Regions from separate parts of the Xanthomonas sp. NCPPB 3005 genome, predicted to be linked through region 1. Evidence: riboswitches for the same ligand, from Rfam matches in the RefSeq annotation. Region 1 holds a riboswitch; the other holds the start of a gene.
The links. A riboswitch is a leader RNA that binds a small molecule or an ion and turns the genes downstream of it on or off. The one in region 1 is predicted to bind cobalamin.

Region 1 (14,828 bases):
CAGCCACGGCGCGGCGCGCGCGGTGCCGGCCGGTGCCGCTGCGGGCCGGTGCACGATGCCGGCGATGGCCAGCAGGCCCAGCGTCAGCCCGGCCAGCTTGTAGCCGTTGGCGCGCTCGCCGAACAGCGCGAACGCGGCCGCCAGCGACAGCAGCAGCGACAGCCGCTGCGCCGCGTCGGTGCGCACGATGCCGGCCAGCGCCACCGCGCGGCCCAGCACCAGGAACAGCGCTGGCAATAGCACCGACAGGCCGAGCAGCGCCGCCCATGGCGCCTGCGCGCTGCGCAGGGTGGCCAGCGGCGGTTGCAGCACCGCCGCGCACAGCAGCGCCGCCGCCAGATAGTTCCAGGTCACGGCCTGGGCCAGGTCGATACGCCGCCGCGGCGCCAGCTTCAGCAGCGCCGAGACCAGTACGCTGCACATCACACTCAGGAGAACGAACGCCACGCACAGGGATCCGGTCGGGGGAGAGAACGCTGCGTGCGCGTGGCCGGCATGTGGCCTGCACCCAGCCCCGGTATTATGAGCGCATGACCTCTCCCGCTTTCCCTACCGAATCCGGCGCCTTGACGCTGGACGGCCCCGCCGGCCCGCTCGAGGCCGCGGTCGACCTGCCCGATGCCGCGGTGGCCGCCTTGCCGGTCACCGCGATCGTCTGCCACCCGCTGTCCACCGAGGGCGGCACCATGCACAACAAGGTGGTGACGATGGTCGCGCGCGCGCTGCGCGAACTCGGCGTGCACGTGGTGCGTTTCAACTTCCGCAGTGTCGGCGCCTCCGCCGGCAGTTTCGACCACGGCGACGGCGAGCAGCAGGACCTGGCCGCGGTGGCCGCCTGGGTGCGCGCGCAGCGCCCGCACGATGCGCTGTGGCTGGCCGGCTTCAGCTTCGGCGCCTACGTGTCGCTGCGCGCCAGCGCCGCGCTGCAGCCGCAGGCGCTGGTGTCGATCGCGCCGCCGGCCGGGCGCTGGGATTTCGCCGGTGTGGAACCGCCGCCGCAGTGGCTGGTGATCCAGGGCGACGCCGACGAGATCGTCGATCCGCAGGCCGTGTACGACTGGCTGGAGACGCTGGAGCAGCAGCCCGAGCTGGTGCGCATGCCCGATACCAGCCATTTCTTCCACCGCAAGCTGATCGACCTGCGCGGCGCCTTGCAGCACGGGGTCAAGGCATGGCTGCCGGCGCACCAGGCGTGAGCGCGGTGCGTCGACAGGCGGCCGCATGGCCGCAGGCAGGGCGCTGCGCGGGCGCGCGCCGATGAGCGCCGCAGACACGCCTTCGCAACGCTACGCCGCCGGCGTGGCGCGGGGCGACTGGCGCGACGATCCGGCGCAGCACGCCGCGCTGGCCGAACTGGACCGCATCCACGCCGCGATCGTGGACAGCGATCAGGACGGCTGGCTGGATCGCCTGGCCGCGTTCTGGAAAAAGCCCGAGCCGGTGCGCGGCCTGTATTTCTGGGGCGGCGTGGGCCGCGGCAAGACCTTCCTGGTCGATCTGTTCTACGACGGCCTGCCGATCGAGCAGAAGTACCGCACCCACTTCCACCGTTTCATGCGCGGCGTGCACGAGCGCCTGCGCGAGCACGCCGGGCAGAGCGATCCGCTGGCCAAGATCGCGCAGGAATGGCGCACGCAATTGCGCGTGCTGGTGCTGGACGAATTCTTCGTCACCGACATCGGCGATGCGATGCTGCTGGCGCGGTTGCTGGAGCGCCTGTTCGCCGAGGGCGTGACCCTGGTCACCACTTCCAACACCGCGCCGCAGAACCTGTACCTCAACGGCCTGCAGCGCGAGAGCTTCCTGCCGGCGATCGCGCTGCTGCAGAAGTACTGCGTGGAGCTGTACGCCGAGGGCACCGAGGACTACCGCATGCGCGCGCTGACCCGCTCGCCGGTGTACCGCGCGCCGCTGGACGCGCAGTCCGACGCGTGGCTGGACGGGCGCTGGGGCGAGCTCAGCGGCAACGAAGCCGCGCGCAGCGGCAACATCGTCATCGAGGCGCGCAAGATCCCGGTGCGCGGCCGCGGCAAGAGCATCGCCTGGTTCGATTTCGCCGCGCTGTGCGAAGGCCCGCGCGGGCCGGCCGACTACATCGAGATCGCGCGCGAGTTCAACACCGTGCTGCTCGGCGGCATCCCGCACTTCGACCGCATGAACGAAGACGCGGCGCGGCGGTTCGTCAACCTGATCGACGAACTGTACGACCGCCAGGTCAACCTGGTCTGCACCGCGCAGGATCCGCCGCCGCAGCTGTACAGCGGCGAGCGCCTGGCCGGCGCGTTCGAGCGCACCGCCTCGCGCCTGATCGAGATGCAGAGCGCCGAGTACCTGGCCACCGCGCACCGCGCCTGAGGGGGCGAGGCGATGGCCTCGGCGAGAGAGCGGCATGCCGTTTTCTCGCCAGGCCTTCTCCTGGAAACCCACGTACGTTGACGCGGGTCCTCGGCCGCGAAACTGTGGCGCACACGGAACGCTTGCCGCTTGCGTTCGTCGCGGCTGAAGCCGCTCCTACAGTGCACCCGGTGAGTCTGCCGCGGCTTCTGTAGGAGCGGCTTCAGCCGCGACGAACGAAGCAATGCGGCCGGCAGACGTCGCATTCCTGCCTGGGCCGACAGCCGCAACGAACCAAACGGCGCATGTCCGACCTGTCCGATTGAAAAAGTGCTTGCAATTAAATAGCGCGCTATGTAAATTGCGCCCATGCCGAAGAAGCGCACCCCTGCCGAGATCCCCAGCCGCGACGCGGCGCTGCAGTTGGATCAGCAACTGTGCTTCGCGCTGTACTCGGCCAACCTGGCGATGCACAAGCTCTATCGCGGTCTGCTGAAGGCGCTGGACCTGACCTATCCGCAGTACCTGGTGATGCTGGTGCTGTGGGAAGAAGACGCGCGCACGGTCGGGGCGATCGGCGAGCGGCTGTTCCTGGATTCGGCCACGCTGACGCCGCTGTTGAAGCGCCTGCAGGCCGGCGGCCTGGTCACGCGCGAACGCTCGGCCGACGACGAACGCCAGGTCGTGGTGCGCCTGACCGCGGCTGGCCGCGCCTTGCGCAACAAGGCCGGCGCGGTCCCCGAGCAGGTGTTCTGCGCGGCGGCGTGCTCGCTGCAGGACCTGCGCCAGCTCAAGCAGCAACTGGAAACCTTGCGCGGCAACCTGGGCGGCGGCTGACGCCGTTGCCACGGAGCCGACACGGGCCCATGACGTTCCGTTAATTAAGTAGTGTGCTATTAAATAGCTGTCAATCAACCGGCGCGACGCGCCTCACCAGGAGCAATCACCATGGCCTCACCCGAAAAGATCCTCTACACCGCCCACGCCACCGCGACCGGCGGCCGCGAAGGCCGCGCCGTGTCTTCCGACAAGGCGCTGGACGTGAAGCTGTCCACCCCGCGCGAGTTGGGCGGCGCCGGCGGCGACGGCACCAATCCGGAGCAGCTGTTCGCGGCCGGCTATTCGGCCTGCTTCATCGGCGCGATGAAGGCGGTGGCGGCGCAGGACAAGCAGAAGCTGCCGGGCGAGGTCAGCATCGAAGGCAGCGTCGGCATCGGCCAGATCCCGGGCGGCTTCGGCATCGCGGTGGAACTGCGCATCGCGGTGCCGGGCATGCCGCGCGAGGAGCTGCAGGCGCTGGTCGACAAGGCGCACCAGGTCTGCCCGTACTCCAACGCGACCCGCGGCAACATCGACGTGAATCTGGTCGTCCTCGACTGATCGATGCGGCTGGTCCGAAGACCCCGTCGCGCGACTGCGCGGCGGGGTTTTTTGCTGTCTGCCATACGGCAGTGGTCCGAGCCACCATGCCGTACGCGCCGCGACGGCATCGAGAGCAAGGCCGGCAGTTGGTCGGCCGAGAACGAAACGGCTTTCAAGACGCCGATCCGCGAACAATTCGAACAGCAGGGCCATCCGTGCCACGCGAGCGCGCGGCTATGTGGTGACAGCAGCGAGATGCGGTGCAGACGCGGTGGGATGCTGGGACTGGGGCTGTCGGCGGTGTTGAACGAGCCGGAAACTGATCCGATTCGGAGTACTCCGTAACTGAGCGAGCGCGATAGCTCCGCGTTGCATGCGCGGCGGTCACTGGCCGTTCCATCGATCGTGTCTATCAGCTCGGCTGTTGTTTCTGCTTCCGCTTCCGCTTCTGCTGTTGCTGTCGCTTTTGCTTTGCTTTTGATCTACCGGGTCCCCTCAGCGCGGCAGACCCGGCGGGCGAATACCCGAAGGGCGGCGCGCAGGATGCGCGACGTTTTTCGTTGGCACATGGATGTGCCATCGAAAAATGCCCGTCGGGGCTGCGGACCCGGAGCGCGCAGCGCGGAGGGCGCGCTGCGGGGTGTGCTTTCTTTTGGTTACTTTTCTTTGCACAAGCAAAGAAAAGTGACCCGCGCCAGCGGAAGCTCTTGCTCTTGCTTCAAAGCTTCAAGCTTCAAAATCTCAATGCCAGAACCAAGGCAAAGGCAAAGGCTTTCGCCTTGCGGCGAGTCACTTTTCTTTGCTCGCGCAAAGAAAAGTAACCAAAAGAAAGCGCGCCCTGCCTAGCGCCCTCCGCGCTGCGCGCTCCGGGTCCGCGTCCATACCGGGGATTCGCGGAAGGGGCATCCTGCCCCTGCCGCGAACGGCGCACATCCTTGTGCGCCGCCCCTTCGGGGTTTTTCCCCGGCATGGCCGCCGCTTCGGAAGGGAACCGGTAGGTCAAAAGCCACAGCAACAGCAACAACCACAGCAGCAACCACAGCAACGCCTCACGCAATTACGATGACGACACGACCGCACCGACGGCAGCGGGTCGTATGTCATGGCGACAGCGATCGCATCGCCTTCGTCTCGAAACTTGTGTCGCATCCACAGCCGCGGCGGCATTGCTGTGCTGCAGATTGAGGTGGAACTGGGTCAATGCAATAGTGCGAAGACCATCACCTTTGTGTGCGCCATGCTCAGCTCCGCCTACAACGCCGATACCGTTGCCGCCTTCATCCAGGGCGCGCGCCGCCTGCTGGTCCTCACCGGTGCGGGCATGTCCGCCGAAAGCGGCGTGCCGACCTTCCGTGGCCAGGACGACAGCCTGTGGGCGCGCTTCGATCCGCAGCAGCTGGCCACCGAGGAAGCGTGGCGGGCGGACCCGGCGCTGGTCTGGGGCTGGTATCGCTGGCGCATGGCGATCGTCGCCCAGGCGCAGCCGCATGCCGGACACCACGCGCTGGTGCGCCTGGCCGCACGGAAGAGCACCACCCTGGCGACCCAGAACGTGGACGACCTGCACCAGCGTGCCGGCAGCGAGGTCGCCGCACATGTGCATGGGCGCCTGTCGGCGTTGCGCTGCGGCGACTGCGGCCAGGCCTGGCACGGCCTGCTGCCGCCGATCGACGTGCAGGCCCCGACACAGCGTCTGACCCCGCCGGTGTGCGCGGCCTGCGGCGGCGCGGTGCGTCCGGGCGTGGTGTGGTTCGGCGAGGCGCTGCCGGCCGCCGACTGGGCGCGCGCCGAGAGCGCCGCCGATGCGGCCGACCTGGTGCTGGTGATCGGCAGCTCCGGCCTGGTCTATCCGGCGGCCGGGCTGCCGCTGCGCGCCAAGGAGCGCGGCGCCTACGTGGTCGAGATCAACCCCGAGCCTAGCGCGCTGTCCGCACGCGCCGACCTGCACTGGCGCGATAGCGCGGCAGTGGCCTTGCCGCTGTTGTTGCAGCGCTGGCCGGCGGGTTGAAGCCAGGCGCAGGCGATCCGCGCCCGCAAGCGCTCAGCGCAACCTACGCAGGAACGCGTCCACCGCGTCGGTATAGGCCGAGGGCAGGCCCAGGTCGTGGTTGATCTCGGCGTGGCTGCGGTCCTGCGGCAGCACCTCGACGCGGATCCGCCGCGCCGCCGCCTTGTCGGCCAGGTGCCGGGCCTGCGCGCAGGCATCGGCGCGGCGGCTGGAGCACACCGCCAGCAGCGGCGGCGCGGCGGTGCCCATCTGGTGATACGGCGAGGCGGCGATCCAGTCGCTGCGCTGGCTGCCGAAGGCGCGGTCGTACAGCGGCAGGTGCCGCGCCTGCATCACCTGCTCCACGTCCATCGCGGCGCTGTCCAGCGCCACGGTAGCCAGCGGCGCGTGCGCGCCGGCCTGCGCCAGCAGCGTCGGCGACAGGTCCAGCAGCGCCACCAGGTGCGCGCCGGCCGAGTGCCCCATCAACACCATCCGTGCTCCATCGGCGCCCCAGCCAGCGGCCAGCGCCTGCACCTTGGCCACCGCTAGGGCGACATCGCCGGCCTGCTGCAGCGGCGTGGCCTGCGGCAGCAGGCGATAGTTCACCGACACCAGCGCGTAGCCCTGCGGCAGCCAGTGCGCGACCTTGTTGGCGGCGACCCCGGGATTGTCCTTGTCGCCGTTGGCCCAGCCGCCGCCGTGCACCATCACGATCAGCGGCGCGTTGCGCGCATTGGCGGGCAGGTAGACATCGAAGCGTTGCGCCGGATCGGCGCCGTAGGCGACATCGCGCAGCACGCGCGCTCCCTCGGGCAGCGGCGCGCGCGGCGCGGCGGCCGACTGCGCCAGCCGCGCGCGCAGCCGTTCGCGCAGGCGGCCATCCTGCGCTTGCAGCGTTGCCGCGGATAGCGCGGTCAGCAGCAGCGAGACGCCGAGCAGGGTGCGGGCGAGCGAAGTCATTGGCGGAGTCCTTGGAGGGCGGCGGCGGGGAAGGGAAGGGAAGGGGGAGGGGGAGGGGGAGGGGGAGGGGGCGCGGCAGCGATCCGTTTCCGGCGCGAACGCGATGCCGTGCGTCCGCGGGTGCAGCGGCTGCCGCGGTGCGCATGGCTGCCTGCGCCGTCGCCGCGGTGCCGGTGCTCATGCCTCGCGCACCCGCAGCGTGGCGCGCAATCCGTGCGGCGCGGCGTTGTCCAGGCGCAGTTCGCCATGGTGCTGGCGGGCGACGCGCTCGACGATCGCCAGGCCCAATCCGCTGCCGCCGTGGCCGCCATGCACGAACGGCTGCTGCGCGTTTGCGGCCAGCGCCGGATCCAGCCCTGGGCCGTGATCGCGCACTTCGATCCGCCAGCCGTCGCCGTCGCGCGCCAGGCGCAACTGGAACGGTGCGGCGCCGTGGCGCTCGGCATTGCCGATCAGGTTGCCGAGCGCGCGCTGCAGCGCCATCGGCTTGGCGTACAGCGGCGCCTGCGCCGGCAGGTCGACGTCCCAGGCCGCCTGCGCCGCGCCCAGCGCATGCCGGCACAGTTCGACCAGGTCCAGCGGCGCGCTGGCCTCGTCGCGGCCGTCGCGCGCATAGGCGATGAACTGCGCCAGGATCGCGTCGATCTCGCCGATGTCGCGTTCCATCCCCTCGCGCAGTTCCGGCTCCACCTGCGGCAGCAGCGCCAGCGCGTACTGCAGGCGGGTCAGCGGCGTGCGCACGTCGTGCGAGATGCCGGCCAGCATCAGCGTGCGTTCGGCCGCGGCGGTGCGCACGTCGGCGCTGGCGTCGGTCAGGGCCCGTGCCAGGTCGTTCACTTCGCGCGGGCCGCCGCTGACCACCGGCACGGCGCCGTCGCCGCGCACCAGATGCGGTGCCGCCTGCGCCAGCTGCCGCAGCGGCAGCACCAGGCGCCGCGCGAAATAGGCCGCCGCCAGCCACACCAGCAGCGCGCAGGCGGCCAGCAACGCCACCGAGAAGCGGCGTACGCCGTGGCCGCGGCGCTCGCCGGCGAACGACACCCACAGCGGATCGGGCGTGGCGAGCTTCAGCCACACCGCGCCGTCGCCGTGGCCGCGGCGCAGCTCGCGCCCCGGGCCGAGCTGGTCCGCAGCGCGCCGTTGCAATTCGTCGGCCAGCGGCCCGCTGCGCGCGTCGACCACCGGCGGCGGCGCGTGCCGGACCTGCAGCCCGGCCTCGCGCAGCGCCGGCTCCAGCGCCGCCGACGACGGCGAGCGCTGCAGCGCCTCGGCGACGTTGGCGAAGCCGTCCATCGCCCGCAGCAGTTGCTGCGCGGCCGGGCGCAGCGCCAGTTCGCGGCCGAGCAGCAGCGCCAGCAGGCCGGCCCCGGCCAGCACCAGCGCGATCACCAGCGCCAGTTGCCCGAACAGGCTGCGCGGCCAGCCATCGCCGACGTGGCGGGTGCGGCTCATGGCGCGATCTCCGGCGGCACGTACACGTAGCCGATGCCCCACACGGTCTGGATCAGCCGCGGCGTGCGCGCGTCGTCCTCGAGCAGCTTGCGCAGCCGCGCCACGGTGACGTCGATGCTGCGCGCGAAGGCGTCGTGCTCGCGGCCGTGCGCCAGGCTCATCAGGCGGTCGCGGCTGAGCGGCTGCTGCGGATGCCGCAACAGCACCGACAGCACCGCGAACTCGGCGGTGGTCAGCTTCAGTGGTTGCCCGTCGCAGCTCAGTTCGCGCCGGCCCAGGTGCAGGCGGAAGCGGCCGAAGCCGATCTCGCCGCCGTCCGGCTGCGGCGCGCCGGCGCCGGCCGGCCGCGTGCGCCGCAGCACCGCACGGATCCGCGCCAGCAGCTCGCGCGGATTCACCGGTTTGGGCAGGTAATCGTCGGCGCCGATCTCCAGGCCGACGATGCGGTCGACCTCGTCGCCCTTGGCGGTGAGCATCACGATCGGCGTGGTGTCGCCCTGGCCGCGCAGGCGCCGGCAGATCTCCAGGCCGCTCTCGCCGGGCAGCATCAGGTCCAGCACCACCAGGTCGTAATGGCCGCGCGCAAGCGCGTGCTGCAGCTGGGCGCCGTCGGCCACCGCCTTCACCGAGAAGTCCTGGCTTTCCAGATAGCGGCGCAGCAGTTCGCGCAGGCGTTCGTCGTCGTCGACCAGGAGCAGGCGGGCAGGGGCGTCGTTCATGGACGCCACTATCGGTTGCGCCACGGTCGCCCGGCAACGCCCGCCGTGCGGACTTTGTAAGCGGATGTTTCCGCCGCCGCCCGCAGAAACATCCGCTGGTCACACCGCAACACCTTGTGCCCGCAGGCGGCCTACCGTGGCTCCACCGCAGCCACCCGCTGCCTATCCGGAGAGGACACGATGAAAACCTTGATGCACAGTTCGATCTTGCTGCTCACCCTGGCCGTGGGCGGTCTGACCGCCCTGGCGGCGACCGACGCGCAGGCGCGCGAACGCACCCGCACCCGCACCGCCAGCCATGTGGACGGTGCCCGCAGTGCCGCGGTGAATGCCAGCGCCAGCGGCGCCAGCGGCAGCCGGGCGCGGGCGCGCCAGTGGCAGGCCGACGGCCAGGGCAACGCGTCGGGCACTAGCGGTGGCACCGCCAGCGGCGTCAACGGCGGTTCGGCCACGCGCCAGGGCGCCTTCTACCGCAACGCCGACGGCAGCGCCGGCCGCCAGGGCAGCGCCAGCGTCAGCGGCGCCAACGGCGGCAGCGCCAGCAGCAGCGGCAGCGTCGCCAAGAGCGCCGACGGCAGCGTCACCGGCAGCCGCCAGACCAGCGCCACCGCCGCCAACGGCGCCAGCTACCAGGGCTCGACCACGGCGGCCGGTGGCAGCGTCAGTCACACCGGCACCTGCACCAATGCTGCCGGCGAGGTCGTGGCCTGCCGCCCGTGACCACGAGCCGCGGGCGCGGCGACCGCACGCCCGCGGCGCCCATCGTCTCCCGTTGCGGCGCAGCCTGCGCCGCAACGCCTTTGTTTCCCCTCTATTTCCGTTTCCCGAGGATCGCCATGAAGCTTGTCATTGCCTGTGGAGTGCTGTGCAGCCTGCTGTTGGCCGGCACCGCCGCCGCCCAGACCACGCCAACCGCGCCGACCGCCGCACACAAACAACAGCTGCAGCAGCGGCTGAAGGCGGCCGACGCCAACGGCGACGGTCTGATCAGCCGCAGCGAGGCCGATGCGTCGCTGCCGCGCATCGCCAAGCGCTTCGATGCGCTCGACGGCAACCGCGACGGCCAGTTGTCGCCGGACGAGCTGCGCGCGGCCATGCAGGCCATGCAACAGGCCAAGCAGCGCGAACCCTGAGCCGGCGATGCGCCTCTGGTTGCCACTGCTGGTGTTGCCGTTGCTGGCCACGGTCGCCGCGCTGGAGGCCTGGGTCTGGCGCAGGCGCGGTCGTCGCTACGACTGGAAGGCCTACTGGGCCTCGCTCGGCGATGCGCTCGGCCGCGCCGCGCTGGGCCTGCTGCTGCAGGGCGGTGCGGTCGGCGCGCTGCTGTACGCGGTCTGGCCGCTGCGGGTGGCGACGGTCGCGATGGACCGGCCCTGGCACTGGCTGGCGTTGTTCGTGGGCCAGGAGTTTTGCTACTACTGGATGCACCGCGCCGATCATCGGGTGCGCTGGTTCTGGCTCAACCACGCGGTGCATCACTCTCCCCAGCAGTACACCCTGGCCAATGCCTACCGGCTGGGCTGGACCGGCAAGCTCACCGGCGCGGCGGTGTGCTTCGCGCCGTTGGTGTGGCTGGGCTTCCCGGTGCCTTACGTGCTCGGCGCGCTGGCGGCGAACCTGTTCTACCAGTTCTGGCTGCATACCGAGCTGATCGGACGCCTGCCGCGGCCGCTCGAATGGGTGTTCAACACGCCGGCGCACCACCGCGTGCACCACGCCAGCAATCCCGAATACCTGGACTGCAACTACGGCGGGGTGCTGATCGTGTTCGACCGGCTGTTCGGCAGCTTCCGCGCCGAGCGGCCCGGGGTGCCGCCACGCTATGGGCTGACGACGCCGCTGCGCAGCCACAACCCGGTGACGATCGCCTTCCATGCCTGGCCGCCGCTGCTGCGCGACCTGCGCCGCGCCCGCGGCTGGCGGCAGCGCCTGCGGGTGCTGTTCGGCCCGCCCGGGGCAGCGGTGACCGACGCGCCGACCGACGCCCCGCGCAGTTAGCGCAGATCGGCGTGGCCGGCCGCGCCCGGCCAGCCGCCGACGGGGTCGCCGAGGCCCTTGCGGCATGGGCGCTACGGCCGTTTCCACGCCCGCTCCGGCGCCCCGCTGCAGGGATGTGCGGCCTCGCCACGGCAAATGGTTGCCCCGCTTGGGTTTTCGGTTTTGTGACTACATTTAGCGTTGACGACGCCCGGGGACCCCACTATCTTGTGGTGGTCGGTTCCAGCAGCCACCAGGCTGCGGGATCAAAAGGGAAGCCGGTGCGGCGCGCGAGCGCTCAGGCCGGCGCTGCCCCGCAGCGGTAATTGGGAACGAACCCGTCACCCGCACTGAGGCGCCCTGCCTTGGGAAGCGACGGGCTAGGAACCGGCCATCGGCCGTCGCCCATAAGCCCGAAGACCTGCCGACAGCCGCGCGATGCACACAGCGCGGCGCCGACCGTTGAATCTCCGGGGGGAGATGGTCGGTGAAGCGTTGACCGCCCGCAGGCTCGCGCCTGCGCCGTCGCGGTCTCTGCGACACCGCGTCTCCACCCTGCTGATCCGGTCGGACCGTTGCCTGCGAGGGTCAGGCAGCCGGGTGCACCACGCTTGGAGACCTTCATGAGCCAGACCCACAGCCTGCCGGCCGCAGCCCCCCTCGACACCGCCGATGTCGACCCCACGCCTGCCGCCGCCGCTGCCGCGCAGCCCGATGCGGCCGCCAGCGAGCCGAGCAACGACCAGCGCGCCGTGACCTGGATCGTCAAGGACGGCGGCAACCGCCGCATGGCCTTCGACCGCTCGCGCCTGCAGCGCACCCTGGACCGGATCCATGCCGAGTTCCCGCAGCTGGACGTGGCCGACTACGAGCGCAAGGCGTTCGCCTTCGTCGAGAAGAAGGAAAGCCTGTCGGCCGACGAGATGGTCGACTACCTGATCCGCGAGGCCGAGTCGCGCGTGGACATCGCCACGCCGGAGTGGGAGTACTTCGCCGCGCGCCTGTACCTGCACCGCCTGTACAAGCGCGCCAGCAAGAACCGTTTCTACGATGCCGGCGAGAAGTACGGCTCCTACGTCGGCCTGCAGGAAAGCCTGGCCGACCGCGGCGTGTACTCGATCGACATCCTCAAGAACTACTCCAAGGACGAGCTGGCCGAAGCCGGCCGGATGATCGATCCGGAGCGCGACAAGCTGTTCGCCTACAACGGCCTGTACCTGCTGGCCACGCGCTACCTGGCCACTGACAACTCGCGCAAGGTCTACGAACTGCCGCAGGAGCGCTGGCTGACCATCGCGCTGTACCTGATGCAGGACGAGAAGCCGCGCGAGCGGCGCATGCAGCTGGTCGGCGAGGCCTACTGGGCGCTGTCCAACCTGTACATGACCGTGGCCACGCCGACCCTGGCCAACGCCGGCAAGATCGGCGGACAGCTGTCGAGCTGCTTCATCGACACCGTCGACGACAGCCTGCAGGGCATCTACGACTCCAACACCGACGTGGCGCGCGTGTCCAAGCACGGCGGCGGCGTCGGCGCCTACCTGGGCTACGTGCGTTCGTCCGGCTCGGCGATCCGCGGGGTCAAGAACTCCAGCGGCGGCGTGGTGCCGTGGATCAAGCAGCTCAACAACACCGCCGTGTCGGTGGACCAGCTCGGCCAGCGCAAGGGCGCCATCGCCGTGTACCTGGACATCTGGCACCGCGACATCGAGGCGTTCCTGGACCTGCGCCTGAACAATGGCGACCAGCGCCTGCGCGCGCATGACGTGTTCACCGCGGTGTGCGTGCCGGACATCTTCATGGAAGCGGTGGAGCGCCGCGGCGAGTGGTACCTGTTCGACCCGCACGAGGTGAAGGAGGTCAAGGGCTGGTACCTGCAGGACTTCTTCGACGAGAAGCGCGGCGAAGGCAGCTTCCGCGCCCGCTACGAGGAAGTGGTCGCCGACGAGCGCATCGGCCGCAAGGTGGTCAAGGCCATCGACATGCTCAAGCGGATCATGGTCAGCCAGCTGGAGACCGGCAACCCGTTCATGTTCTATCGCGACGAAGTCAATCGCATGAACCCGAACAAGCACCAGGGCATGGTCTATTCCAGCAACCTGTGCACCGAGATCCTGCAGAACATGAGCCCGACACGGGTCATCCAGGAGATGATCAGCGGCGACCAGATCGTGACCACCAAGCAGGCCGGCGACTTCGTCGTGTGCAACCTGTCCTCGGTGAACCTGGGCCGCGCGGTCACCGCGCAGCCGGACCTGCTGTCGCCGGACGTGCTGGAGCGGCTGATCCGGGTGCAGGTGCGCATGCTCGACAACGTGATCGACCTCAACGACCTGCCGGTGCCGCAGGCCACGATCACCAACCAGAAGTACCGCGCGATCGGCCTGGGCACCTTCGGCTGGCACCATCTGCTGGCGCAGAAGGGCATCGAGTGGAACTCCAGGCAGGCCGAGGACTACTGCGATGAGCTGTACGAACGCATCAACTACCTGACCATCCAGGCGAGCCTGGCGCTGGCCAAGGAGAAGGGCGCGTACAAGGTGTTCAAGGGCAGCGACTGGCAGAACGGCGAGTACTTCAGCAAGCGCGGCTACGACAGCGCCGAGTGGCAGGAACTGGCCGCGCAGGTCAGCATCAACGGCGTGCGCAACGCCTGGATGATCGCGGTGGCGCCGAACATGAGCACCGCGCAGATCGCCGGCTCCACCGCCTCGATCGACCCGATCTACAGCGCGTTCTACTACGAAGAGAAGAAGGACTTCCGCCGTCCGGTGGTGGCGCCGGGCCTGACCGTGGACACCTATCCGTACTACGAGAAGGGCGCCTACCGGGTCGACCAGTTCGCCAGCGTGCGCCAGAACGCGCGCCGCCAGCGCCATGTCGACCAGTCGATCAGCTTCAACTTCTACGTGCCCAGCACCATTCGCGCCAGCACCCTGCTCGACCTGCACATGACCGCGTGGAAGGAAGGCCTGAAGACCACCTACTACGTGCGCTCCAACGACATCGACATCAGCGAATGCGAGTGGTGCTCGAGCTGATCGCCACCCCGTAGCGGCGCCTGCGCGCGCATGGCTTCCCACTGGGAACGCCATGCGCGTGGTGCGCCGCTCCCGCATCGCCGCGCCGCCTGCCGGCGCGCTTCACCCCACTACCGAATCCGACCCATGGCCATCGCGCTCGACCGCATCAAAATCCTCGAACCGATGCATCCCAACCGTTCCACCGGGATCATCAACGGCACCACCAGCGGCATCCTCAACTGGAACGACATCCCGTATCCGTCGTTCTATCGCGCGTACAAGGAGCTGTCGACCAACTTCTGGATCCCCGACGAGGTGGACATGAAGGGCGACGCCAAGCAGTACGGCGAACTGTCGGCGCGCGAGAAGAACGCCTACGACTCGATCATCGGCCTGCTGGCCACGCTGGATTCGCCGCAGACGCGCTTCATCTACAACGTCGCCGAATACATCACCGACCCGGCCGCGCACGCCAACGCGGCGATCATCGGCCAGCAGGAAGTGATCCACAACGAGAGCTATTCCTACGTGCTGGCCTCCATCGCCGGGCTGGCCGACCAGAACCGCGTGTTCGAGATCGCGCGGACGCACCCGACCATCATCGCGCGCAACCAGCCGATCATGCAGGCCTACGACGACTTCATGCGCGAGAAGACCGCAGAGACCCTGCTGCGTTCGCTGATCCAGTCCTCGATCCTGGAAGGCATCAACTTCTATTCCGGCTTCGCGTATTTCTACAACCTGGTGCGGCAGAACCGCATGACCGGCACTGGCAAGATCATCAGCTTCATCAACCGCGACGAGCTGGCGCACACCAAGTTCATCAGCGAGCTGATCCGCGCCATCATCGGCGAGAACGCCGAGCTGCAGACCAACGAGCTGACCGACTACGTGCACCAGGCGTTCGAGCACGCGATCCGACTGGAGACCGAGTGGTCCGCCGAAGTGCTGGACGGCATCGAGGGCATCGACGTGGACGAGATGATCCAGTACGTGAAGTACCGCGCCAAC
Region 2 (14,828 bases), 560 kb from region 1:
CCGGGCGGCCAGCGTCCGCCGCGCAAGAGCACCCACGCACGGCGTCCGCACGGCGACGCGCCGCGCCCGCACGCGCATGCCGGCGCCAAGCCGGCCGGCGGCGCCCAGCCGGGCGGCGCACGCCGCCAGGGCGAGCGCCGTCGCAGCGGCGGCCAGCCCAGCGCCGCGCGCTAAGCGCAGCCGACCGCAGCACCACCAACGCCGCCTCCGGGCGGCGTTCGTGTTTTCGCGACGCACCACCATCGCGAGACCGCAGCAGTGCCGGCGATCCGCCGGCCACTTCCCCCGCCACCTACAATGACGCCATGGATATCTTCAAGAGTTTTACCCTGGAGGCAGCGCACCGCCTGCCCAACGTCCCGCCCGGCCACAAGTGCGCACGGCTGCACGGGCATTCGTTCCGGATCGAGCTGCACGTCAGCGGCGAACCTGGCGCCGACACCGGCTGGGTCATGGACTTCGGCGACATCAAGGCCGCGTTCCGTCCGATCTACGACCGCCTCGACCACCACTACCTCAACGACATCGAGGGACTGGAGAACCCGACCAGCGAACGCCTGGCGATCTGGATCTGGGAACGGCTCAAGCCGGCATTGCCGCTGCTGAGCGAGGTGGTGGTCCACGAGACCTGCACCTCTGGTTGCCGGTATCGCGGTCCTGCTTGAGGCGGGGAGTCGGGATTGGGGATTGGGGATTCGCAAGGGCGGTTATGACGGGACCTGACGGATGTCGGGTGGCCGGTCCGCTCCGAGCGGCCGGTGGGCGCAATCGGTGGCTATCCGATGGGCGGACGAGCCGTGCCGGAGCTGGCCAACCGGGCGCCAACCCATTGATCTGAAAGTCAGTTTGAACGAAACCTGAGCGGCTTCAGAAAATAATGTTGCATTGCAGCAGAATGCGCGTATGTTGCACTGCAACAGCAATCAGCATTCCCTTGGAGTCGCATGATGTCCGCTCAGTTCAACGATCAATTCAGCAGCTACACCCAGCAGTTCGCCGCCGCCGCTTCGCGCGCCAACCGCCTGGCGTTGGAAAGCGCTGAGAGCGTGTTCGGCGTGCAGTTGAAGACCTTCGAGAAGAACGTCGCCGCGACCACCGGCTTCCTCGGCGAGCTCACCGAAGCGCGCGACCTGGGCAGCGTGCAGTCGCTGTGGCCGAAGGGCCTGCAGATCGCCCGCGACAATTTCGAGCGGCTGGCCACGGCCAACCAGGAAGTGTTCGGCCTCGGCCTGAAGACCTCCGAAGCCATCGGCCAGCTCGCCAAGAGCCAGTTCGAGGCGGCCAGCGACCAGGCCGCACCGAAGGCCAAGACCAAATAAGTCCACTGCGGCGCAGCCGCACGACTGACCAGTGGTACGCGCGGGTCCCTCCCCCCGCGCAGCCAAGACCCGGTAGATCCCTCCCTCTACCGGGTCTTTTTTATGGCCGGGATTTGGGATTCGGGATTTGGGATTCGCAAGTGCGGGCGTTCCTGCGCTGCCTGCCAGGGCCTAGGGCCGAAGTTTTCCAGTCCGGCATCCGGGCTGAAAGCCCCTCCTTCACAACAGTCCTTTCCTCGCGAAAGCGGCTAGTGCGCTGCGTGCGCTTCCGGCCAGGCGCGGGCTCAGTCCTGCGCCATCTGCACGCCCTGCCATGGGCGCAGCGACGCCGCCAGCGCCGCCGGGTCCGGATGCGGCCGATACGGCAAGCGTCCCCAGCACGGTATCGGCAGCCGCTCCTGCAGCATGCGCATGTTGGCGTCGATGCGTTCCATCGCCGGATCGATCTCGTTGCCGATCCAGCCGATGCAGCGCAGGCCGTCGGCGGCGATCGCCGCGGCCGTGAGCCGGGCGTGGTTGAGGCATCCCAGGCGCAGGCCGACCACCAGCACCACCGGCAGCGCCAGCGCGCGCGCCAGATCGGCCTGCTCCAGGGTCGCCGACAGCGGCGCCGCCCAGCCGCCGACGCCTTCCACCACCACCACGTCGGCTTGCGCACGCAACCGCGCGAAGGCGTCGGCGATCGGCCCCATTTCCACGCACACCCCGGCATCGGCGGCGGCCAGTTCCGGCGCCAGCGGCAGCGGCAAGGCGTAGGGGTTGAGGTCGGCATAGTCCGGGCGCGGCATGCTCGCCGCCTGCAGCGCCAGCGCATCCTCGTTGCGCCAGCCGTCCGCGCTGCGCTCGCAGCCGCTGGCGACCGGCTTCATGCCCACCGCCGTCTGCCCGCGCGCGCGCAACGCGTGCAGCAGTGCGGTGCTGGCGACGGTCTTGCCGATGCCGGTATCGGTGCCGGTGACGTAGAAGGCGGGGAAGCGCATCGTGGCAGGATCCTCGAGGTCGGCGCATGCGGCGCGGGCGCGCAGGATAGCCGGCGCGCCGCGCCGCGTCAGCGCTGCCCGGCCTTTCGCCGGTGCGCCCGGGACTGGCGCCTCGGGCTACCGCTCTGCCTCGCGCCTCGACAGGCGCCGGCGCACAGGCCGCCATCGGCCGCTGCTAGACTCGCGCGATGTTCGCTTCCTCTTCGCTCACCGGCAGCAAGCCGGAACAGTACGCCCAACTGCTCGCCCAGGCCCGTTCCCTGGTCAGCGGCGAGCCCGACCGCATCGCCAATGCCGCCAACCTGGCGGCGCTGGTGTACCACGCGTTGCCGCGGCTGAACTGGGTCGGTTTCTACCTGTACGACGGCAAGGAACTGGTGGTCGGGCCGTTCCAGGGCCTGCCCGCCTGCGTGCGCATCCCGCTGCACAAGGGCGTGTGCGGCGCCGCCGCCAGCACCGGCCAGACCCAGCGCATCGACGACGTCGAGGCCTTTCCCGGGCATATCGCCTGCGATGCGGCATCGCGCTCGGAACTGGTGGTGCCGCTGCTGCGCGCTGGCGAGCTGATCGGCGTGTTCGACCTGGACAGCCCGGACCTGGCGCGCTTCGATGCCGACGACCAGCACGGCCTGGAAGCGATCGCGCAGGTCTTCGTCGACGCACTGCGATGAGCCGGCGATGAGCACCGAAAAACTGCGCAACATCGGCCCCAAGAGCGCGGCCTGGCTGCGCCAGGTCGGCCTGCGCACGCAGCAGGACCTGGCCGCGGCCGGCGCGGTCGGCGCGTTCCTGAAGGTCAAGCGCGCCGGCTTCAAGCCCAGCCTCAACCTGCTGTATTCGCTGGAAGGGGCGCTGACCGGCTGCCATTGGCAGGAACTGCCCGAGGCGCGGCGCGCGCAACTGCTCGGCGAGCTGGACGCCGCGGCGGCGCAGTTGCCGGCGCAGCGCGGCCTGCCGGTGGCCGGACCGGTGGCGACCACCCATTTCGACCGCGACGGCGACCGCAGCGACACGCCCTATGCGCAGGACGCGTACGACGCATCCGACGACCACGAACGCGACGACGGCCACGCCAGCGAGCGCGACGACGGCTGATCCGCGCGCAACAGCGGCGATCGCGTACAATCGCGCCGCTTCAAGGTGACCTGCCGGCTCCGGCCTGCAGGTTGAAACGGGAAGCCGGTGCGTCTTGCGACAAGGCCGGCGCTGCCCCCGCAACGGTAAGCGATCCGCGCTGACGACTTGCGCCACTGTGCCTCGGGCATGGGAAGGCGTCGCAGCCGGGAGTCCGACTCCCAGATCGCCAGCCCGGAGACCGGCCTTGCAGTTCACTGGTTGCGATGCGGAGGGCGTCGCGGCGTGCCGCGCCGCGTCTGGCGCCGTCCGCTTGCACCTTCCGTTCGCGACTCCTTCGCCGTCACAGCGCGTCCGCGCGCCGGAGTTGCCCCATGTCGTTCCGCCTGCTTTCGGTCGCGATCGCGTCCGCCCTGTCCCTGCCCTCGCTGGCGCTCGCCGCCGATGCCGCCACCGACCTGGACCAGGTCCTGGTCACCGCCACCCGCACCCAGATCTCGGTCGAGGACAGCGTGGTCCCGGCGCAGGTGATCGACCGCGCCGAGATCGAGCGCAGCCAGGCCACGTCGCTGGCGCAGCTGCTGCAGGGCCGCGCCGGCATCGGCGTCTCCAACCAGGGCGGGCTGGGCAAGCTGACCACGCTGAGCCTGCGCGGCAGCGAATCGGATCACATGCTGGTGCTGGTGGACGGCGTGCGCATCGGCTCGGCCAGCGCCGGCCTGGCCGCGTTCCAGGACCTGCCGCTGAGCCAGATCGACCGCATCGAGATCGTGCGCGGCCCGCGCTCGAGTCTGTACGGCTCCGATGCGATCGGCGGCGTGATCCAGATCTTCACCCGCCGCGGCGGCCAGGGCCTGCAGCAGAACCTGAGCCTGGGCGCCGGCAGCAACGGCCTGCGCGAGGCCAGCGCCGGCTTCAGCAACCGCGGCGAGCGCGGCTGGCTGTCGGTGCAGGGCGGCTACCAGAAGACCGACGGCATCAATGCCTGCAACGGCTCGGCCACCCTGTTCGCCGGCTGCTACGTCGACGAGCCGGACCGCGACGGCTACCGCAACACCTCGCTCAGCGCGCGCGGCGGCTATGCGCTGAGCGACACGCTGCGCATCGAAGGCCAGGCGCTGAACATCGACAGCCGCAACGAGTACGACGGCGATGCGCTGTTCGCCGGCAACGAGGCCGACAACACCCAGCAGGTGTTCGGCGGCAAGCTCGACTGGACCCCGTCCGAGCGCGTGCACCTGGCCGCGCAGCTCGGCCGCAACACCGACCAGGCCGACAGCTACTACCACGCCGCCGGCAGCGACACGCGCAGCTTCGTCAGCACCTTCGACAGCCGCCGCGACACCGCCTCGCTGCAGGGCGACTTCGGCCTGGCCGAAGGCCATCTGCTCAGCGCCGGCGCCGACTGGCAGCGCGAGGAAGTCACCGGCACCACCGCCTTCGACGTGGACCAGCGCGACAACACCGGCGTGTTCGCCGAGTACCAGGGCCGCTTCGGCGCGCAGCAGGTGCAGGCCAGCGTGCGCAGCGACGACAACGAGCAGTTCGGCCAGCACACCACCGGCAGCCTCGGCTGGGGCCTGGCGCTGGACGGCGGCTTCAAGCTCACCGCCAGCCTCGGCACCGGCTTCAAGGCGCCGACCTTCAACGACCTGTACTACCCGTTTTCCGGCAATCCGGAACTGAAGCCGGAGAAGTCCAAGAGCGGCAACCTGGGCGTGGCGCAGTACGCCGACAGCTGGAACTGGACGTTCAACGTCTACGAGACCCGGGTCGACGACCTGATCTCCTACGATGCCGCCACCTTCCTGCCGGTCAACGTGGACAAGGCGCGGATCCGCGGCGCCGAGCTGACCGGCTACGCGACGCTGGCCGGCTGGGAACTGTCGGCGCAGCTCAGCCACACCGATCCGCGCAACCGCAGCGACGGCGCCAACCGCGACAACTGGCTGGCGCGGCGCGCGCAGGACACCGCGCGGCTGGACGTGGACCGCGGCTTCGGCCCGGTCAAGCTCGGCGTCACCGCGTTCGGCAGCGGCCACCGCTACGACGACGCGGCCAACAGCGTGCGCCTGGCCGGCTACGGCACGCTGGACCTGCGCGTGGAATACGCGTTCGCGGCGGACTGGACGCTGCAGGCCAAGGCCAGCAACGTGTTCGATCGCGACTACCAGACCATCAGCTGGTACAACCAGCCGGGCCGCGAGTACGCGCTGACCCTGCGCTACGCGCCGGCGGCGCGCTGAGCCCCCGCAGCGGGCTACGCCGGACGGCGTGGCCCGCTGCGCATGCATTCATCGCAGGCATGCGCGCGCGACGCGACGTGTCTCGCCCAACGCGGGTTCGGCGATCGGGCGCCACCGGCGCCGCTGGCAACATCCGTCGCGTCTGACGCCGCGCCATAGGCTTCGCCGTGCGTCGCGCGGCATGGCCCAGGCACCGCCTTCAGGGCATGGGGGACGACGTCCGCGCTTCCTCGATGAGCCAGTCCGCCAGCATCTGGATTGGCGCATCGTTCAACCGGATCGGTTCCGGCAGCACAAGACAGAAGGTCTTGGAGATCGACGTGCCGTCGGGCCATGGCGCAACGAGCCGCCCGGCGGCCAGCTCGGCCGCGACATAGAGGCGTGGTACCAGCGCGACACCGAGACCGGCCAGCGCCGCCTCGATCGACATCGCGTGGAGATCGTAGCGGGCGCCGATCGCCGGATGCGTCAGCCCCATTCCGGTTTCCTGCGCATAGCGCTGCCAGGCGTCCGGGTTCTGGCGGCGATGCAGGCGTGGCAACGCGTCGAGCGCCGTCGCGGCGTCTTTTCCAGCGAGCAGCGCCGGATGGCAGACCGGCACCAGCACCTCCTGCCACAACCGATGCGTGCGCATCCCCGTCCAGGCCGGGTGCTCGAAATGGATGGCCGCATCGAAACCGCTGCCGGCCAGGACGAAAGGCTGCATGCGCTCGGCCAGATGCACGGTGATGTTCGGGTGCCGGGTCTGGAAGTGTTTCAGGCGGGGAATGAGCCAGCGTGTGGCGAAGGTCGGGAGCACGGCGATGTCGAGGCTGGCCCCGTCGCTGCGCTGGCCCATCAGGTACTGGCTGTCGCGTTCCAGCCGGTCGAGCGTCTCGCGCACCTGTGCCGCATAGCGCTCGCCGTTCGGCAAGAGCCTGACCCGGTTGCCGATCCGGGCGAACAAGGTGACGCCCAGAAAATCTTCCAGCCGGCCGATCTGGCGGCTGATCGCGCCTTCGGTCAAGGCAAGTTCCTCGGCCGCACGCGCGAAGCTGGCATGCCGGGCAGCCGCCTCGAATGCCATGAGCGCGGAGTGGCTGGGAATCTTGCGGCGCATGTACGGCTCCAACGCGGTGATACGGCATTCGACCCGTCCACCATGACATCGAGTCACTGAAGCGTGATCGAATATCGATATTCGCGCTGAAAACGCCGGCCTACCATGAGCGGACATCAACGAAAGGCAAGGCCGACGCAATGATCTACACGGTGGAATGCAGCTTTGCCGATCCCGCCAGCGAAGCGGAATGGAACGACTTCTACAGCCTGGACAAGCTGCCGGCGCTCATCTCGGTGGAGGGCTTCCACAGTTCGCAACGCTTCAAGGCCTTGCGCCGCGGCTACCCCACCTATCTGGCAGTGCACGCGATCGATGGCCTGCACATCCTGACCGGCGAGGACTATCGCCGGAAGGGCGGCGGCAACTTCGCACGCTGGCAACAGCACATCGTCGACTGGCATCGCAACCTCTACGCCGGCCTCGATCGGGCCCCCGCCGTGGGCAGCCACGAAGTGCTGTTGTCGAGTGCCACCGGCGCCGAGCCGCTGATCGGGCTGGGACTGACTCCATGCGCCATGCATGCGGTGGAACTGGAGAAATGTCCGGAGCGCCGCTGGCTGGCGACGCTAGACCGCACCAGGCTGCCTGCGATGGATCGGCTGCCGGAGGACGTGCACGTCTACGCGCCGATGACCGCGCAATTGACCAGCGGCCACGGCAGCGCCTCCGACGTGGCGCGCTAGGACCGCCGATGCCGAACGTCACCCTCTTCCTGCCGGCGCGCACGATGCCGCCGGACACGGCGCTCTCGGACCTGACCGAGCAATGCACCGACCTCTGCACGGGCCTGCTTCTCGCCGCTGTGGAGAACGTGCATGTCATCTACGTCCCCGTCCTGCATGGTCGCGGCCACCCCATCTTCGCGGACGTCCGCTACCGGCTCGCCGCGACGCGCACGCCAACGGTCATGGCGCAGTTCATGGAAGGGCTCGATGACGCCATCCGGCGAGCGACCGGCTGCCAGGCCCGCATCCGCTGTTTCGGCTACGCGGCGCACTGCATCCATGCACGCAACTGATCGGCGATCCGGAGAAATGCGATGACGAAGGACGTTTTTCCGAGCCAGCGGATCGGCGATTTCACCATCACCGCCATCAGCGACGGCTATCTCAGCGTCGGCCTGGACGCGCTCTTGCACGTGGGCCCGGCCGACGCCCTGCAACTGCAGACCGATGGGCGGGTGGAGGACGCTTGCGCAGTCCATATCAACTGTTACGTGGTGCGTGGTCGCGGCCGCACGATCCTGATCGATGCCGGCGCCGGCGGCTTCAAGCAATGGGGCGGCCGGCTGCTGGACAACCTGTCGCTGGCAGGCCTGCGCCCCGCACAGATCGATGCGATCCTGCTGACCCACGCCCATCCCGACCATGTCGGGGGACTGATCGACGCCTCGGGAGACGTCGCCTTCCCGAACGCCGAACTCGTCGTGCAACAGCGGGAGGTCGCGTTCTGGCAGGACGACGGCAACCTGAGCCGCGCTGCCGCGCGCGCCCGCGGCAATTTCCTGCTTGCGCGCCAGGTGTTCGACGGCTATCGCGACCGGCTGCGCATCTTCGATGCAGGCGAGGTGTTGCCTGGCATCGCTGCCCTGCCGCTGCCAGGGCATACAGCAGGGCACACGGGCTATCGGCTCGACGCCGGCGATCGCAGCCTGCTGGTCTGGGGCGACATCGTGCATTTCCCGCAGATCCAGGTGCCGCATCCGGAGGTATCGATCGTCTTCGACCAGGATCCGGTGCTTGCAGGCGCGACACGGTCGCGGCTGTTGGATCTGGTCAGCACGGAGCGGCTCCTGATTGCCGGCATGCACTTCGGCGAACTCGGCTTCGCACGCATCGAGCGAACCAACGCGGCCTACGCTGTGACCTACGCGGCATGAGAGCGGCGTCTTCTCCATCTGCGGATCGGGAGGTCGCGGCAGAGCCGTGATGGCTGAGGCGACGACCGCGGGGTCGGCGCCGGCCAATGCAGCCACGCCGCTGCGGTTACGTTGCAGGCGGCGAAACGGTCCCCTGAGCGCGATTGGCAGCCCGCATCACCCCAGTGCCAGCAGCTCGCGCATGTCGTCCATCAGCAACACCACGTCGGCCGTGGCCAGGTCCAGGTCGCGCGGATAGCCGTAGCGCACCAGTGCGGCCGGCATGCCGGCGGCGTGCGCGGCCTGCAGGTCGGTGCCGGAATCGCCGACCATCAGGCAGTGCGCCGGCGGCTGCGCGAACTGCTGCGCCAGGTGCAGCAGCGGCAGCGGGCTGGGCTTGCGCTCGGGCAGGCTGTCGCCGCCGAGCGCCGCGGCGAACGCATCGGCCACGCCGAGATGGCGCAGCAGCGGCTGCACGAACGCCGAGGGCTTGTTGGTGCACAGCGCCAGCGTGACGCCGCGCGCGCGCAACTGCGCCAGCGCCTCGGCCACGCCCGGATACAGGCGCGGGCTGCGCAACAGGCATTCTTCGTAGTGGCGCATGAAAGCCGGCATTACCGCGTCGATCGGGGTGGCGTCGTGCGCATGCCGCCACGCGGTCTCGACCAGCTTGCGCACGCCCTCGCCGATCCAGCCGAGCACGGTGGCTTCGGGCACGCGCGCCAGGCCGAAGTCGGCCAGGGTGCGATTGAGCGCTTCGGCGATATCGGCGCCGCTGTCCACCAGGGTGCCGTCCAGATCGAACACCACCAGCGCGTACGGAAATGTCATTTCAGTCCTCTGTGCGAAACGCGGCCTGCATTGTAGGCGCCGCGCTCAGTCGCGATCCCAGTACGGCACCTCGCCGAAACGCGCGACCAGGAAATCCAGGAACGCGCGGACGATCGCCGGCTGCTGCCGGCGCGAGGCGTACACGCCGAAGATGTCCATCGTGTCCAGTTCGTGGTCGGGCAGCACGCGCTGCAATTCGCAGCTGCGCAGCAGCGCCGCGGCCTGGTAGGTCGGCAGCATGGCAATGCCGGCGCCGGCGCGCACCGCCTCCAGCAGCACGGTGGCTTCGTTGGCGGTGAAGTTGCCGCTGACCGCCACCGACACCGGTTCGCCGCGATAGCGCAGCGGCCATTCGTGCCTGCCCACGTAGTGATGGCCCAGGCAGTTGTGCGCGGCCAGGTCGGCGGCGCTGTGCGGCGCGCCATGCCGCTGCAGATAGGCCGGCGCCGCGCACAGCACCGAGCGGCACACGCTCAGGCGCCGCGCGATCAGCCCAGGGTCGACGCGGTGGGAAATGCGTACCGCCAGGTCGATGCGCTCCTCGACCAGGTTGACCGTGCGATCGGCCAGCAGCATGTCCACCCGCGCCTGCGGGTAGCGGGCCACGAACTCGGCCGCCGCCGCGGCCAGATGCGCCTGCCCGAACGAGGCCGAAGCGGTGACGCGCAGCTGTCCGTGCGGCTCCGGGTCGTCGCTGGCCAGTTCGTCGCGCAGCGAGGCGCCGATCGCCAGCATCGGCCGGAACCGCGCCAACGCGGTCTCGCCGGCGCCGGTCAGGGTCACCCGCCGCGTGGTCCGGTGCAGCAGGCGCACGCCGAGCCAGCGCTCCAGTTCGGCCAGATGGCGCGAGACCATCGCCCGCGACAGGTCCAGCGCCTCGGCGGCCGCGGTGAGACTGCCGCGCTCGGCGACTTCGACGAACACCGCGATCGCGGTCAGACGGTCCATTTGCTCGTTCCACGCAACAAATTGGCGACTTATACGCTGTTTATCGCGCTAATTGCCAGGACTAGGCTGTGCGCATCCCGTCCACCCTCCCCGGAGAACCTCGATGCACATCGCCCTGTTCGGCGCCACCGGCAACATCGGCCGCCATATCGCCCAGGAAGCCCTGCGCCGCGGCCACGCGGTCACCGCCCTGGTCCGCCGCACGCAACCGTTGCCGCCGGAACTGGACGGCGCCAGCATCGTGCTCGCGTCGCTGGACGACCGCGCCGCCCTCGCCGCCGCGGTGCGCGGCCACGACGTGCTGGCCAGCGCCTACGGCCCCAGCGCCGCGGCCGCCGATACCATTCCGGCCGTCGCCCAGGCGCTGATCGAGGTCGCCCGCGACGCCGGCGTACAGCGCCTGCTGGTGGTCGGCGGCGCCGGCAGCCTGGAAGTGGCGCCGGGCGTGCAGTTGGTGGACACGCCGAACTTCCCCGACGCCTACAAACCCTACGCGCTGGCGCACCGTGCCTCCCTGCAGCATCTGCAGGCCGCTACCGATCTGGAGTGGACCTTCTTCGCGCCAGCCGCCGAGATCGGCCCCGGCGACCAGCGCGGCGGCGTGCGCACCCAGGCCACCGCGCTGCTCAGCGATGCGCAGGGCCATAGCGCGATCAGCTATGCCGACTACGCCAGCGCCTTCGTCGACGAGATCGAACGCCCGCAGTACCTGCGCCAGATCGCCACCGCCGCGTACTGAGCGCAACGCCGGGCAGGCGGCAGCGCGCGTGCCGATGGCGCCGCGCAGTCGCCCCCCGCCGCGGCCGCAGCACGGTCGCGGCCCGATTCCCGCACGCCATGCCGACGCGTGGCGTCGCCTTCTCCGATGGAGTTCCGCATGCCGTCCCTTTCGTTGTCGCGCCTGAGCGCTACGCTGATCCTTGCCCTCGGCCTCGCCGGCGCCGCCGCCGCGCACGCCGCCACCGGCACCGCCGCCCACGCCGCGACTGCCGCCGCCAGCGCCGCACAGCCGGCCGCCGCGCCGCTGCAGGTGCAGGTCTACCACCCGGACGCGAACGCGATCTTCGGCGTCGCCTCGGTGCTGGTCAGCGGCGCCAGGGACGCGGTGCTGGTCGATGCGCAGTTCTCCGCGGCCGATGCGCGCGCCCTGGTCGCGCAGATCCGCGCCTCCGGCAAGCGCCTGACCACGATCTACGTCAGCCACGGCGATCCGGACTACTACTTCGGCCTGGACGTGCTGACCCAGGCGTTCCCGCAGGCCAAGCTGCTGGCCAGCCCGGCGACCGTGGCGCATATCCGCCAGACCCAGGCGCAGAAGCTGCAGGTGTGGGCACCGAAGCTGGGTGCCGACGCGCCGCAGCGCATCGTGCTGCCACAGCCGCTGCACGGCGACCGCCTGCTGCTGGAAGGCCGCGAACTGCAGATCGTCGGCCTGGACGGCGCGACCCCGGACCGGACCTTCGTGTGGATTCCGTCGATCAAGACCGTGCTCGGCGGGATCCCGGTGGTGGCCGGCGAACACGTGTGGATGGCCGATACGCAGACTCCGGCATCGCATGCGCAGTGGCTGGCCACGCTGCAACGGATCCAGGCGCTGCAGCCGCAGCAGGTGATTCCCGGACATTTCGTGCCGGGCGCGGCGCAGGACCTGGCCGCGGTGCGCTTCACCGCCGACTACATCCGCGCCTTCGACGAGGAAACCGCCAAGGCCAAGGATGCGGCCGCGCTGGTCGCGGCGATGCAGCAACGCTATCCGCAGCTGGGCGGCGTGGACACGCTGCAGCTCAGCGCGAAGGTGGCCAAGGGCGAACTGCGCTGGCCATGAACGAACTGCCGGCGCGCGGCTCAACGGAACAGCCGCCCCTGCGCCTGCCCCGGTTCGCGCTCGTGGAAGCCGGCCAGGCCCACGCCGACCAGGCGGTAGCGCGTGGACGCGGGCAAGTCGACGCGCTGGCGCAAGGCCAGCGCGATATCGGTCAGCGCCTGCAGCGATTCCGGCGGTTGCTCCGGGGTGAAGCTGCGGGTCAGGATGCGGAACTGCGCGGTCTTCAGCTTCAGCACCACGGTGCGCGCGACGCGCTCGGTGCGGCGGGTCGCGTTCCAGGTCTTTTCCGCCAGTTGCCGGATCGCCGGCTCCAGCGCGTCCAGCGCCAGGTCTTCGGCGAAGGTGTCTTCCGAGGAAATCGACTGCACCTGCTGGTCCGATTCCACCGGACGCTCGTCGATGCCGCGCGCACGCTGATACAGGCGCAGCCCGAAGCTGCCGAAATGCGCTTCCAGCTCCGCTTCGCCGTGCGTGCGCAGGTCGCCGACGGTGACGATGCCCAGCGCCGCCAGCTTGGCCTGCATCACCTTGCCCACGCCGTGCACCTTGCCGACCGGCAATGGCGTCAGGAACGCCTCCACCTGGTGCGGGCGGATCACGAACTGGCCGTCGGGCTTGCGCCAGTCCGAGGCGATCTTGGCCAGGAACTTGTTCGGCGCGATGCCGGCCGAGGCGGTCAGTTGGGTTTCCTCGCGGATCTGCGCGCGGATGGTCTGCGCGATCTCGGTGGCGGTGGTCAGCTCGCCCTTCGGCGCGGTGACGTCGAGATAGGCCTCGTCCAGCGACAGCGGCTCGATCATGTCGGTGTGGCGCTGGAAGATCTCGCGCACCTGCCGCGACACGGCCTTGTAACGCGCGAAATCCGGCGGCACGAAGATCGCGTCCGGGCACAAGCGCTCGGCGCGCAACGCCGGCATCGCCGAGCGGATGCCGAACACGCGCGCCTCGTACGACGCGGCGCACACCACCGAACGCATGCCGCGCCAGGCCACCACCACCGGCTTGCCGCGCAATGCGGGATCGTCACGCTGCTCCACGGACGCGTAGAACGCATCCATGTCGACGTGAATGATCTTGCGCATCGGCCCTGCACCCTACGCCAGCGAACGGTAGCCGCATGATAAGCCAGGCCTGCGCATGCGCTGCGAACGCATGCCTTGATTTCGCTCAGCGCGCCGCATTGCAGCACTGCCTACGCTACGCGTGCGTACGGATAAAACGTTTGATTGAAAGCGCGAGCGTCGTGCACGCTTGCGCGCCTCGACTGTCTGCCCTGGGAAATTCGCTCATGAGCCGCCTCACTTCGTATTCACGCGAACACCTTCTCGCCAGCGCGCGCGGCGAACTGTTCGGCGCCGAGGCCGCACGCCTGCCCAACGATCCGATGCTGATGTTCGACCGCATCACCCACATCGACGACAACGGCGGCGCGCACGGCAAGGGCGTGGTCCGCGCCGAACTCGACGTGCGCCCGGACCTGTGGTTCTTCCGCTGCCATTTCATCGACGATCCGGTGATGCCCGGCTGCCTGGGCCTGGATGCGCTGTGGCAACTGACCGGGTTCTTCCTGACCTGGATCGGCGCGCCCGGCCGCGGCCGCGCGCTGGGCGTGAGCGAAGTGAAGTTCAGCGGACAGGTGCTGCCGACCGCCAGGCAGGTGGTCTACGAACTGGACATCAGCCGGGTCATCAACCGCAAGCTGGTGATGGCGGTGGCCGACGGCCGCATGTCGGTGGACGGCCGCGAGATCTACACCGCCAAGGATCTGCGCGTGGGCCTGTTCACCTCGACGGAGGCGTTCTGATGCGCCGCGTCGCGATTACCGGCATGGGCATCACCTCATGCCTGGGTAACGACCTGGACACGGTGTCGCGCGCGCTGCGCGACAGCCGCGCCGGCATCCGCGCCAACCCCGAGGCGGCCGAACACGGCCTGCGCAGCCAGGTCGCCGGCGACGTGCAGCTGGACCTGGAAGCCTTGATCGATCGCAAGCTCAAGCGCTTCATGGGCGATGCGTCCGCGTACGCGTATCTGGCGCTGCGCGATGCGATCGCCGATGCCGGCCTGGACGAGGCCGTGGTCAGCGACGTGCGCACCGGCCTGATCGCCGGGTCCGGCGGCGGCTCCAGCCACTGGCAGGTGGAAGCGGCGGACCTGCTGCGCAACCGCGGCGTGCGCAAGGTCGGCCCGTACATGGTGCCGCGCACGATGTGCTCGGCGGTCTCGGCCAGCCTGGCCACCGCGTTCAAGATCAAGGGCGTGAGCTACTCGCTGTCGGCGGCGTGCGCGACGTCGGCGCACTGCATCGGCGCGGCCGCGGACCTGATCCGCCACGGCCAGCAGGACGTGATGTTCGCCGGCGGCGGCGAGGAACTGGACTGGACCATGAGCCTGATGTTCGACGCGATGGGCGCGCTGTCCAGCGGCTTCAACGACCGCCCGGCGGTGGCCTCGCGTCCGTACGATGCCGAGCGCGACGGCTTTGTCATCGCCGGCGGCGGCGGCATGCTGGTGCTGGAAGACTACGAACGCGCGGTGGCGCGCGGCGCGCGCATCCATGCCGAACTGCTCGGCTACGGCGTGACCTCCGACGGCGCCGACATGGTCGCCCCGTCCGGTGAAGGCGCGGTGCGCTGCATGCAGAT

Region 2: it holds a riboswitch for cobalamin, as region 1 does, so the genes downstream of both, btuB (TonB-dependent vitamin B12 receptor) here and AB8810_RS22550 (ribonucleoside-diphosphate reductase subunit alpha) in region 1, are expected to answer to the same signal.

The regions. Positions count from the first base shown of each region.
Region 1 covers NZ_CP166096.2:5,199,349-5,214,176, reverse strand. The annotation lists gene AB8810_RS22620 (EamA/RhaT family transporter) at 1-447, opposite strand, end outside; gene AB8810_RS22615 (alpha/beta hydrolase) at 531-1,196, shown strand; gene zapE (cell division protein ZapE) at 1,258-2,355, shown strand; gene AB8810_RS22605 (MarR family winged helix-turn-helix transcriptional regulator) at 2,704-3,171, shown strand; gene AB8810_RS22600 (organic hydroperoxide resistance protein) at 3,283-3,714, shown strand; partial or broken gene AB8810_RS22595 (methylcrotonoyl-CoA carboxylase) at 3,811-4,041, shown strand; gene AB8810_RS22590 (hypothetical protein) at 4,430-4,732, opposite strand; gene AB8810_RS22585 (NAD-dependent deacylase) at 4,934-5,704, shown strand; gene AB8810_RS22580 (alpha/beta hydrolase) at 5,738-6,646, opposite strand; gene AB8810_RS22575 (ATP-binding protein) at 6,824-8,098, opposite strand; gene ompR (two-component system response regulator OmpR) at 8,095-8,817, opposite strand; gene AB8810_RS22565 (hypothetical protein) at 9,010-9,537, shown strand; gene AB8810_RS22560 (hypothetical protein) at 9,654-9,950, shown strand; gene AB8810_RS22555 (sterol desaturase family protein) at 9,958-10,815, shown strand; cobalamin riboswitch at 11,016-11,238, shown strand; gene AB8810_RS22550 (ribonucleoside-diphosphate reductase subunit alpha) at 11,418-13,835, shown strand; gene AB8810_RS22545 (ribonucleotide-diphosphate reductase subunit beta) at 13,962-14,828, shown strand, end outside.
Region 2 covers NZ_CP166096.2:4,637,611-4,652,438, forward strand. The annotation lists gene AB8810_RS20025 (DEAD/DEAH box helicase) at 1-174, shown strand, start outside; gene queD (6-carboxytetrahydropterin synthase QueD) at 306-665, shown strand; gene AB8810_RS20035 (phasin family protein) at 948-1,319, shown strand; gene bioD (dethiobiotin synthase) at 1,604-2,299, opposite strand; gene AB8810_RS20045 (GAF domain-containing protein) at 2,488-2,970, shown strand; gene AB8810_RS20050 (TfoX/Sxy family protein) at 2,978-3,394, shown strand; cobalamin riboswitch at 3,421-3,638, shown strand; gene btuB (TonB-dependent vitamin B12 receptor) at 3,748-5,619, shown strand; gene AB8810_RS20060 (LysR substrate-binding domain-containing protein) at 5,819-6,718, opposite strand; gene AB8810_RS20065 (sugar ABC transporter) at 6,859-7,404, shown strand; gene AB8810_RS20070 (hypothetical protein) at 7,413-7,739, shown strand; gene AB8810_RS20075 (MBL fold metallo-hydrolase) at 7,761-8,600, shown strand; gene gph (phosphoglycolate phosphatase) at 8,757-9,410, opposite strand; gene AB8810_RS20085 (LysR family transcriptional regulator) at 9,456-10,358, opposite strand; gene AB8810_RS20090 (NAD(P)-dependent oxidoreductase) at 10,462-11,097, shown strand; gene AB8810_RS20095 (MBL fold metallo-hydrolase) at 11,236-12,183, shown strand; gene dinB (DNA polymerase IV) at 12,204-13,265, opposite strand; gene fabA (3-hydroxyacyl-[acyl-carrier-protein] dehydratase FabA) at 13,472-13,987, shown strand; gene fabB (beta-ketoacyl-ACP synthase I) at 13,987-14,828, shown strand, end outside.